One region of the Paenibacillus sp. 8b26 genome, then DNA from elsewhere that is predicted to be linked to it. Evidence: a T-box and tRNA genes for the amino acid it is inferred to sense, from the RefSeq annotation. Region 1 holds a T-box; the other regions hold tRNA genes.

Region 1 (3,244 bases):
TTTCGGGATGTGATACCCATTGCTGCCATCCTTCAAAATAATAGGTGCATCATCCACGATGCTGCCAGGCTGCACGAGACCGCTGTCCAATGCAGGGAGATAGGCGGCAATCGGCTTCATAGCCGATCCCGGCTGGCGTACCATCTGGGTCGCATAATTCATCTGTTCCTTTTGGAAATCCCGGCCTTCCATCATACCGAGAATCGCGCCTGTTTTATGCTGGATAAGAATCGCGGCCGCTTGCTCGTCTCCCTTGGTTTTACTTGTGGAAGAGAAATTATTCTTGTTCTCTGTAATTTTGCGCATCGACTTGTAGATGCTTTTATCAATAGTGGTGTATACCATATAACCACCTGTTCGAAGCTGCTGTTCAGCTTCTTTGAGCAAATCGTTATCATCCTTGGTTTTGGCATCTGCGCTGGCATTGGCCGCTTGACCCGGATTTGTGACCGACATGAGTGCCTGCGCAGCTTGGCGTTCCGTCTCCATCATAAGATACGGATACGTGTTATAGGCTTTAACGGTGCGTGGAGCAAGCGACTTTTTGATATCAAAAGCCATCGCCTCATCATACTGTGCCTGATTGATTTTGTTTTCCTCCAGCATTCGGCTGAGTACCAGGTGCTGGCGGTTGATCGCCCTTTTAAAGCCGGACTCGTTAAATTCGCCCTTACCGTTGTAAGCGGAATAAGAGGAAGGAAGCTGTGGCAGACCTGCCAGATAGGCGGCTTGAGCCACATTCAGCTTACTCAGATCATTCTCATTAAAAATACCTTTGGCCGCTGCTTTGATCCCAAAGACGTTATAACCGCTTGATCCGTTACCAAAAGGTACTTTATTGAGATAGGCCGTAATAATTTGCTGCTTGCTCAGGAACCGTTCAAGGCGCAGAGAGAGCAAAATTTCCTTGACCTTGCGGTCATCCGTGCGATCCAGATTCAGAAAGACACGACGGGCAAGCTGCTGGGTCAGGGTGCTTCCTCCGGTTTGTACGGATTCATGCAGCGCTTTTTGTTTTATAGCCCGCAGCGTTCCCGACAGATCGACACCTTTATGCTCGTAAAAATGGTTATCTTCAATAGCAATGACTGCGTTAATGACGAGTTGCGGAATCTCCTTAAACGTGACAGGACGACGATCTTCTTCTGTCCGGAGCTGTCCGATAGGGGAGCCATCATTGAAATAAGCGAAGCCTGTAATTGCATTTTTGTCTACTTCCTGTTCAATCATGGATCTCGAGCGTACAGGCTCGCTTTTCACAATAGAGGCTACATAGCCGGCTGCGGCTCCTCCTGCGAACAGCGCTCCCATAAAACCGATGATGACGACCCACTTTATGACACGGCCGAGCCTCCGCATGGTTGTCCGTAAGCGGGAAGGCTTTGGCTCTGACACATTGTTTTTTTCTTCAACCATTAAGTCTTCCTCCTTTATAACAGCCATTATTATAGCATAAAATTACAAAATGAACCCATATGCTAAAAAGCCTGTCTTTTGGTGTCGTTGACTCTATAAAAGTGGTGTGTTATAAATAGGTCAAAGTAAATATCGTGAAAAGCAGAGAAAGACTTCAGTAGAAGGTGGAATCACGTTGTGCAGAGAGCCGATGGTTGGTGCGAATCGGTAACGACCCTCCTTTGAATTACCGTCTGGAGCTGTCTGGATGAATGGCAAAGCTTTTGCAGATTTGCGAAGCTGACCATAGTAATCCAGTACCGGGTGTAGGCCCGTTATAGGAATGAAGTGAAAGAAACGCTTGCCTTTGGCATACGTTTCTTTAATTAGGGTGGTAACGCGAGCAGCTCCTTCTCGTCCCTTGGGATGAAAGGGGCTTTTTGGTTTGTTTAATATGTAATATTTTGGATGAAAACAGGAGGTATACAGGATGAAGTGGGAAGAGATGAAGCCTGAGCAGCAGGCAGAGGTAGAACGCCAATTAAATGTGATCCAACGTGGTGTGGCGGAAATTGTACCAGAGGACGAGCTGAAGCGTAAGGTTATAAAATCGGTCGTTAGCGGTGAGCCGCTCCAAATTAAATTAGGACTTGACCCATCGGCGCCGGATATTCACATCGGGCATACGGTCGTTATGCATAAGCTGCGCCAGTTTCAGGAGCTTGGTCATCAGGTACAGCTTATCATCGGTGATTTTACGGGCAAGATTGGTGATCCGACAGGCAAATCGGAAACTCGTAAGCAACTGACCGAGGAAGATGTCCAGCGCAATGCCCAGACGTATAAGGAGCAGATATTCAAAATTCTGGACCCCGAAAAAACAAAGGTATACTACAATTCCCATTGGTTGGCTCCCATGTCTTTTGCCGATGTGGTAACGCTGGCCGCTAAAGTAACTGTCGCACGTATGCTGGAACGGGATGACTTTACGAAAAGATACCAAAACGGCTTGCCGATCAGCATCCATGAATTTTTCTACCCGTTGATGCAAGGGATGGATTCCGTGGAACTCCGAAGCGACATCGAGCTGGGGGGTACAGATCAAAAGTTCAATTTGCTGATGGGCAGAACTCTGCAAAAGGAGTACGGAGTGGAGCCACAGGCCACCATTACGTTGCCACTGCTTGAAGGACTGGATGGCGTGCAGAAGATGAGCAAAAGTCTGGGCAACTACATTGGTGTCGATGAGGAGCCGAACGAAATCTACGGAAAATCCATGTCGGTTCCTGATGAACTGATGCTTAAATATTTTGAGCTGGCAACAGATTTGAACAATGAGGAACTGGCTGAGCTGGCGGAAAGCATTAAGAACGGTTCAGTGCATCCGCGTGACGCCAAAATGAAGCTGGCTGGAACGTTGGTACGCATGTACCACGGTAAGGGAGCGGAGGAAACAGCGAAGCAGCATTTTGTGACTGTATTCCAGCAACGAGCGCTACCTGACGATATTGAAGAGTTCACCTTGACGGCAGATCATTTGGAAGATGGCGGCATCCGTGTCATCCAATTGCTGACTCAATTGGGCTTTGCGGCTTCTAACGGTGAAGCCAAACGTAGCATTCAGCAGGGCTCGGTCAAAATTAACGAAGAGAAATGGACCGATGTAAACGAAGCATACACGCCGCAGGAAGGCGATATTGTGCAGGTTGGTAAACGGAAGTTCGCCAAAATCAAGCTAGGCTGATAAAAATGTGAGATACATGGCGGGAGAGAGGTAGTCCTGCGTTCGATTTAGTCTACATCGCTGGATTTCTCCAGATTTAAATCAGGCCGCTTCGTTGTTGCCCGC
Region 2 (3,244 bases), 1.1 Mb from region 1:
CCACATTTCCTCTTTTCACACCGTAGTAACCTAACATGATCATCGCTATCGGGATTAAGTAACCGATCAAGTGTCCTACAAAGTGACCGAAAAACGGAGTAAACTTACCGAGCAGCATAATCGAACCCAACACAATCAGTACAATAGCCAACCCATTCCCTTTGTTAACTCTCATCATCTCTCACCGCCTTTCACTGTGTCTTGCTTATGTCCTTATTGTACGCTGATCTGGAGTTCTCCAAAACGGACCCCAGACGGTTTTTGAACCTAGACCTAAGTCGGGGGTGCATACAGACCTGCGGCTATCACCCTCTATGTTGTCCTGCTACACGGGCTGTTGGGTGTTGGAGCGTAGTGAATGGACAAGACAAGCCAGTAACACTATAGCTACAACCATATAAGGCAAGTTAATATGAACATCAAACAGCAGTCCTGCAATCAGTGGTCCGATCACATTACCCAAACTTGTATAAGATGAGTTCATTCCAGCCACAAACCCCTGCTCATCCCCGGCCCGCCGTGACAAGGATGTGCTTACAGCCGGACGAAGGATGTCCATGGCCAGAAAAATGATGAAGGTCGTCAACATAATCATGGCATACTGCTCGGCAAACAGTGTCAGAAAAATGAATAATCCCGCAACAGCCAGACAGATATGAATGATCTTTTTCTCGCCAAAACGATTAATAATCCAGCCAAATATAGTCGCTTTGACAACTGCCCTCAGAATGGAGCCTGTCGTTATAATGATGGCAATATCCACCGGCGTAAAACCATATTTATGATCTACAAACAGTCCAAATACCGTTTCAAAGTTAGCTAAGCCAAAAGCAACGACAAATACAATGAGTAAACCCATGAAAAAAGGAGATTGATATGGCTTGGCAAATTGCTGCAAAAGATTTTCTTTCTGATGTGGAAGCTCTCTATTGTACTGTTTCTTTTCCTTGCTTACGGATTCAGGCAGCACTAACAGGCTTCCTCTAAAAAAGCTTCCAAGATTCTCTCCTGCATACTCATCCCCACTTCCTATGCACCTAATAAACTATATGGGCAGTTTTTATATTCCAAGTATGTATTAAAAATTGCAGCCAGCATTATGATTAAAATCTAAAGAAAAAAGAGTTATGAAATTACTGATATCAGCAATTTCATAACTCTTTTTGGTATACCGGCGAGAGGACTCGAACCTCCACGGTTTCCCACTCGATTTTGAGTCGAGCGCGTCTGCCATTCCGCCACGCCGGCATATATAATTATGGAGGCGCCACCCAGACTCGAACTGGGGATAAAGCTTTTGCAGAGCTTTGCCTTACCACTTGGCTATGGCGCCAAAGTATAACGAAGCGGACGACGGGAATCGAACCCGCGACCCTCGCCTTGGCAAGGCGATGCTCTACCGCTGAGCCACGTCCGCATTAAGATGGCTGGGGATATAGGATTTGAACCTATGCATGACGGAGTCAAAGTCCGTTGCCTTACCGCTTGGCTAATCCCCACTAAAGGTAAAGGGCGACCGATGGGGCTTGAACCCACGAATGCCGGAGTCACAGTCCGGTGCGTTAACCACTTCGCCACGATCGCCGCAAAGACAAAAAAAAATTTGGCAGGGGCAGCAGGAATTGAACCCACACCAACGGTTTTGGAGACCGTTGTTCTACCTTTAAACTATGCCCCTATAAAACTGGTGGAGGATGATGGATTCGAACCACCGAACCCGTAAGGGAGCAGATTTACAGTCTGATGCGTTTGGCCACTTCGCTAATCCTCCAAAAATGGTGCCGGCGAGAGGACTTGAACCCCCAACCTACTGATTACAAGTCAGTTGCTCTACCAGTTGAGCTACACCGGCACATAAATTATTCAATTAAAAGTGGCTCGGGACGGAATCGAACCGCCGACACGAGGATTTTCAGTCCTCTGCTCTACCGACTGAGCTACCGAGCCTTATTCTAAGGCTCTTCGACAAATATTATATTACTAAAATGGCGGAACTGACGGGATTCGAACCCGCGATCTCCTGCGTGACAGGCAGGCATGTTAGGCCTCTACACCACAGTTCCAAGGCTATTTCCTAAAGGAAATTAATTGCGGGGACAGGATTTGAACCTGTGACCTTCGGGTTATGAGCCCGACGAGCTACCGAACTGCTCCACCCCGCGACAATAATAAGTATTCAATTTTCCAAGTGGTGGAGGCTGAGGGGCTCGAACCCCCGACCCTCTGCTTGTAAGGCAGATGCTCTCCCAGCTGAGCTAAGCCTCCACAACGCAACACTTCACATATTATACCATTACAAGCTTTTTATTTCAAGCTCTTTTATAGAATAGTTAATGACCCGTAGGGGAATCGAACCCCTGTTACCTCCGTGAAAGGGAGGTGTCTTAACCGCTTGACCAACGGGCCACAGAATAAATAATATCTGGCGGAGAGAGAGGGATTCGAACCCTCGAGACGCTTTTGGCGCCTACACGATTTCCAATCGTGCTCCTTCGGCCAACTCGGACACCTCTCCATATGGCTCCCCGAACAGGACTCGAACCTGTGACAACTCGATTAACAGTCGAGTGCTCTACCAACTGAGCTATCAGGGAATAACAAACATTTGTTTCAAGGTTACACCCTGAAAACTGGATCCGAAACTCCATTGCATCTTATCTTAGGATAAGCCCTCGACCGATTAGTATTGGTCAGCTCCATGCATTACTGCACTTCCACCCCCAACCTATCTACCTCGTCGTCTTCAAGGGGTCTTACTAATTGGGAAATCTCATCTTGAGGGGGGCTTCACGCTTAGATGCTTTCAGCGCTTATCCCTTCCGTACATAGCTACCCAGCGGTGCTCCTGGCGGAACAACTGGTACACCAGCGGTACGTCCATCCCGGTCCTCTCGTACTAAGGACAGCTCCTCTCAAATTTCCTACGCCCACGACAGATAGGGACCGAACTGTCTCACGACGTTCTGAACCCAGCTCGCGTACCGCTTTAATGGGCGAACAGCCCAACCCTTGGGACCTACTTCAGCCCCAGGATGCGATGAGCCGACATCGAGGTGCCAAACCTCCCCGTCGATGTGGACTCTTGGGGGAGATAAGCCTGTTATCCCCAGGGTAGCTTTTATCCGTTGAGCGATGGCCCTTCCATGCGGTACCACCGGATCACTAAGCCCGACTTTCGTCCCTGCTCGACTTGTAGGTCTCGCAGTCAAGCTCCCTTCTGCCTTTGCACTCTTCGAATGATTTC
Region 3 (3,244 bases), 2.7 Mb from region 1:
TCCTGCTCTGGAAAAGCTGCGTTCACAGGTGACTGACATTATTAAGGATGTCCGCGGACTGGCGTGGGAACTTCGCCCCTCAGTTCTGGATGATTTAGGCGTCGTACCAGCCATACGGACCTATATTGAAAACTATTGTTCTCATTACGGAATTGAGGTACATTTTCAATGTAATTTGCGTAAACGCCTTGATATCCGAAAGGAAATAGCGATTTATCGGATTGTACAGGAAGCCTTGACGAATGTAGCCAAATATGCGGACGTAGCTGAGGCACATGTCGACGTAGAGGATCAGGGTGAAGTCATACAAGTGACCATTTGGGATGAGGGTATCGGATTCTCTGAGCAATCTCAAGGGGAAGGCGTGGGACTGTTCAGCATGGAGGAACGAGCCAGGGGCGTAGGAGGATGGATCACCGTAACCTCTGCACCGGAACACGGGACCTCCATCCAACTGACCCTTCCTGTGTAAAGATATAGCAGCATAAATAAAAAAAGAGAGAGCGCTGTCCCCAGACAGGCTCTCTTTATTTATAAGGTGTCACCACTGAGGCAACAAGAATCCGCTATAGCAAAAAGCGGGTGATGGGAATCGAACCCACGCTATCAGCTTGGAAGGCTGAAGTTCTACCATTGAACTACACCCGCAAATCAGTATCGGGATGACACGATTTGAACATGCGACCCCCTGGTCCCAAACCAGGTGCTCTACCAAGCTGAGCTACATCCCGATATTATACATTTTTAAGAAAATGGCGCGCCCTGAGAGATTCGAACTCCCGGCCTTTTGATTCGTAGTCAAACGCTCTATCCAGCTGAGCTAAGGGCGCAAAATGTAATCCATAATAAGCAGTAAAGGCGCCACCCAGATTTGAACTGGGGAGTGAAGCTTTTGCAGAGCTTTGCCTTACCACTTGGCTATGGCGCCGAATGGATAATGGAGCGGACGACGGGAATCGAACCCGCGACCCTCGCCTTGGCAAGGCGATGCTCTACCGCTGAGCCACGTCCGCAAAATATGGTGCGGTCGAGAGGACTCGAACCTCCACGGGGGTTAGCCCACACGGACCTGAACCGTGCGCGTCTGCCAATTCCGCCACGACCGCAAAATAAATATAAATGGTGAGCCATGAAGGATTCGAACCTTCGACACCCTGATTAAAAGTCAGGTGCTCTACCAGCTGAGCTAATGGCTCTTAATGGCTGGGGATATAGGATTTGAACCTATGCATGACGGAGTCAAAGTCCGTTGCCTTACCGCTTGGCTAATCCCCATTAAATGAAAATAAAGGGCGGCCGATGGGGCTTGAACCCACGAATGCCGGAGTCACAGTCCGGTGCGTTAACCACTTCGCCACGACCGCCATAATGATTATGAAAAGACTGGTGGAGGATGATGGATTCGAACCACCGAACCCGTAAGGGAGCAGATTTACAGTCTGATGCGTTTGGCCACTTCGCTAATCCTCCAAAATGGTGCCGGCGAGAGGACTTGAACCCCCAACCTACTGATTACAAGTCAGTTGCTCTACCAGTTGAGCTACACCGGCACATTACTCATTCCCACTTGAAAGGTGGCTCGGGACGGAATCGAACCGCCGACACGAGGATTTTCAGTCCTCTGCTCTACCGACTGAGCTACCGAGCCATATATTGTTTTATATCTGTAATATACAAACCCACATTATATGTAGAATACACAAAAATGCCAGTTATATATTTCATAAAATGGCGGAACTGACGGGATTCGAACCCGCGATCTCCTGCGTGACAGGCAGGCATGTTAGGCCTCTACACCACAGTTCCATAGATAATCCTAAGGAAAATCAATTGCGGGGACAGGATTTGAACCTGTGACCTTCGGGTTATGAGCCCGACGAGCTACCGAACTGCTCCACCCCGCGACATTAAAATGGAATACTTGTATAACATAAATGGTGGAGGCTGAGGGGTTCGAACCCCCGACCCTCTGCTTGTAAGGCAGATGCTCTCCCAGCTGAGCTAAGCCTCCATACTATGACCCGTAGGGGAATCGAACCCCTGTTACCTCCGTGAAAGGGAGGTGTCTTAACCGCTTGACCAACGGGCCTTAACAATAAATAATATCTGGCGGAGAGAGAGGGTCCCCTTATAGCCACTTGGGTATCTCTCCAATAAGCAGCATAGGGATTACATCCTTAACCTCACTGGAATGAATCATAGGCCTCAACCAGCTCAGTTACGCCGCCATCTTATATGTAAAATTCAGAAATATCCAAGATTTGGCTCCCCGAACAGGACTCGAACCTGTGACAACTCGATTAACAGTCGAGTGCTCTACCAACTGAGCTATCAGGGAATATTGGTGGAGCCAAGCGGGATCGAACCGCTGACCTCCTGCGTGCAAGGCAGGCGCTCTCCCAGCTGAGCTATGGCCCCAGTCGTTTTGTTTCATCAAGAAGTGGTGGGCCTTAGTGGACTCGAACCACCGACCTCACCCTTATCAGGGGTGCGCTCTAACCAGCTGAGCTAAAGGCCCTAATATGTATGTCTTCATTATCCTCTAAAGGGACATTGCTTGGCGACGTCCTACTCTCCCAGGACCCTGCGGTCCAAGTACCATCGGCGCTGGAGGGCTTAACGGTCGTGTTCGGGATGGGTACGTGTGGAACCCCTCCGCTATCGCCACCAAACATGAATTTGTAAAACAAATTCTACCGTATGGGTATTCGGTTCATCACTAATCGTGTGAATGAATAACCATGCGCTTTTCTTCAAGGTGTTACACCCTGAAAACTGGATCCGAAACTCCATTGCGTCCTATCCTTAGGATAAGCCCTCGACCGATTAGTATTGGTCAGCTCCATGCATTACTGCACTTCCACCCCCAACCTATCTACCTCGTCGTCTTCAAGGGGTCTTACTAATTGGGAAATCTCATCTTGAGGGGGGCTTCACGCTTAGATGCTTTCAGCGCTTATCCCTTCCGTACATAGCTACCCAGCGGTGCTCCTGGCGGAACAACTGGTACACCAGCGGTACGTCCATCCCGGTCCTCTCGTACTAAGGACAGCTCCTCTCAAATTTCCTACGCCCACGACAGATAGGGACCGAACTGTCTCACGACGTTCTGAACCCAGCTCGCGTACCGCTTTAATGGGCGAACAGCCCAACCCTTGGGACCTACTTCAGCCCCAGGATGCGATGAGCCGACATCGAGGTGCCAAACCTCCCCGTCGATGTGGACTCTTGGGGGAGATAAGCC

The links. A T-box is a leader RNA that pairs with one kind of tRNA and senses whether it is charged. The one in region 1 lies ahead of tyrS (tyrosine--tRNA ligase), so its partner is inferred to be a tRNA-Tyr.
Region 2: it has a tRNA-Tyr gene. The T-box ahead of tyrS (tyrosine--tRNA ligase) is inferred to sense a tRNA for this amino acid. The anticodon was not compared.
Region 3: it has a tRNA-Tyr gene. The T-box ahead of tyrS (tyrosine--tRNA ligase) is inferred to sense a tRNA for this amino acid. The anticodon was not compared.

The regions. Positions count from the first base shown of each region.
Region 1 is NZ_CP192445.1:5,493,696-5,496,939, forward strand. Features, by position in the region: gene ACQ4MX_RS25505 (transglycosylase domain-containing protein) at 1-1,416, opposite strand, end outside; T-box leader at 1,552-1,820, shown strand; gene tyrS (tyrosine--tRNA ligase) at 1,886-3,139, shown strand.
Region 2 is NZ_CP192445.1:4,355,575-4,358,818, reverse strand. Features, by position in the region: gene ACQ4MX_RS20250 (LiaF transmembrane domain-containing protein) at 1-175, opposite strand, end outside; partial or broken gene ACQ4MX_RS20245 (MFS transporter) at 326-979, opposite strand; tRNA gene ACQ4MX_RS20240 (tRNA-Leu) at 1,170-1,248, opposite strand; tRNA gene ACQ4MX_RS20235 (tRNA-Cys) at 1,260-1,333, opposite strand; tRNA gene ACQ4MX_RS20230 (tRNA-Gly) at 1,346-1,417, opposite strand; tRNA gene ACQ4MX_RS20225 (tRNA-Gln) at 1,425-1,499, opposite strand; tRNA gene ACQ4MX_RS20220 (tRNA-His) at 1,512-1,584, opposite strand; tRNA gene ACQ4MX_RS20215 (tRNA-Trp) at 1,605-1,678, opposite strand; tRNA gene ACQ4MX_RS20210 (tRNA-Tyr) at 1,686-1,771, opposite strand; tRNA gene ACQ4MX_RS20205 (tRNA-Thr) at 1,777-1,852, opposite strand; tRNA gene ACQ4MX_RS20200 (tRNA-Phe) at 1,875-1,947, opposite strand; tRNA gene ACQ4MX_RS20195 (tRNA-Asp) at 1,987-2,063, opposite strand; tRNA gene ACQ4MX_RS20190 (tRNA-Met) at 2,089-2,162, opposite strand; tRNA gene ACQ4MX_RS20185 (tRNA-Val) at 2,190-2,265, opposite strand; tRNA gene ACQ4MX_RS20180 (tRNA-Glu) at 2,335-2,406, opposite strand; tRNA gene ACQ4MX_RS20175 (tRNA-Ser) at 2,424-2,515, opposite strand; tRNA gene ACQ4MX_RS20170 (tRNA-Asn) at 2,519-2,594, opposite strand; rRNA gene ACQ4MX_RS20165 (23S ribosomal RNA) at 2,661-3,244, opposite strand, start outside.
Region 3 is NZ_CP192445.1:2,794,691-2,797,934, forward strand. Features, by position in the region: gene ACQ4MX_RS12840 (PAS domain-containing protein) at 1-472, shown strand, start outside; tRNA gene ACQ4MX_RS12845 (tRNA-Gly) at 578-648, opposite strand; tRNA gene ACQ4MX_RS12850 (tRNA-Pro) at 658-731, opposite strand; tRNA gene ACQ4MX_RS12855 (tRNA-Arg) at 754-830, opposite strand; tRNA gene ACQ4MX_RS12860 (tRNA-Cys) at 857-928, opposite strand; tRNA gene ACQ4MX_RS12865 (tRNA-Gly) at 939-1,013, opposite strand; tRNA gene ACQ4MX_RS12870 (tRNA-Leu) at 1,020-1,106, opposite strand; tRNA gene ACQ4MX_RS12875 (tRNA-Lys) at 1,121-1,196, opposite strand; tRNA gene ACQ4MX_RS12880 (tRNA-Gln) at 1,201-1,275, opposite strand; tRNA gene ACQ4MX_RS12885 (tRNA-His) at 1,292-1,364, opposite strand; tRNA gene ACQ4MX_RS12890 (tRNA-Tyr) at 1,385-1,470, opposite strand; tRNA gene ACQ4MX_RS12895 (tRNA-Thr) at 1,475-1,550, opposite strand; tRNA gene ACQ4MX_RS12900 (tRNA-Phe) at 1,576-1,648, opposite strand; tRNA gene ACQ4MX_RS12905 (tRNA-Asp) at 1,730-1,806, opposite strand; tRNA gene ACQ4MX_RS12910 (tRNA-Met) at 1,831-1,904, opposite strand; tRNA gene ACQ4MX_RS12915 (tRNA-Val) at 1,936-2,011, opposite strand; tRNA gene ACQ4MX_RS12920 (tRNA-Glu) at 2,018-2,089, opposite strand; tRNA gene ACQ4MX_RS12925 (tRNA-Asn) at 2,263-2,338, opposite strand; tRNA gene ACQ4MX_RS12930 (tRNA-Ala) at 2,343-2,418, opposite strand; tRNA gene ACQ4MX_RS12935 (tRNA-Ile) at 2,442-2,518, opposite strand; rRNA gene rrf (5S ribosomal RNA) at 2,556-2,672, opposite strand; rRNA gene ACQ4MX_RS12945 (23S ribosomal RNA) at 2,807-3,244, opposite strand, start outside.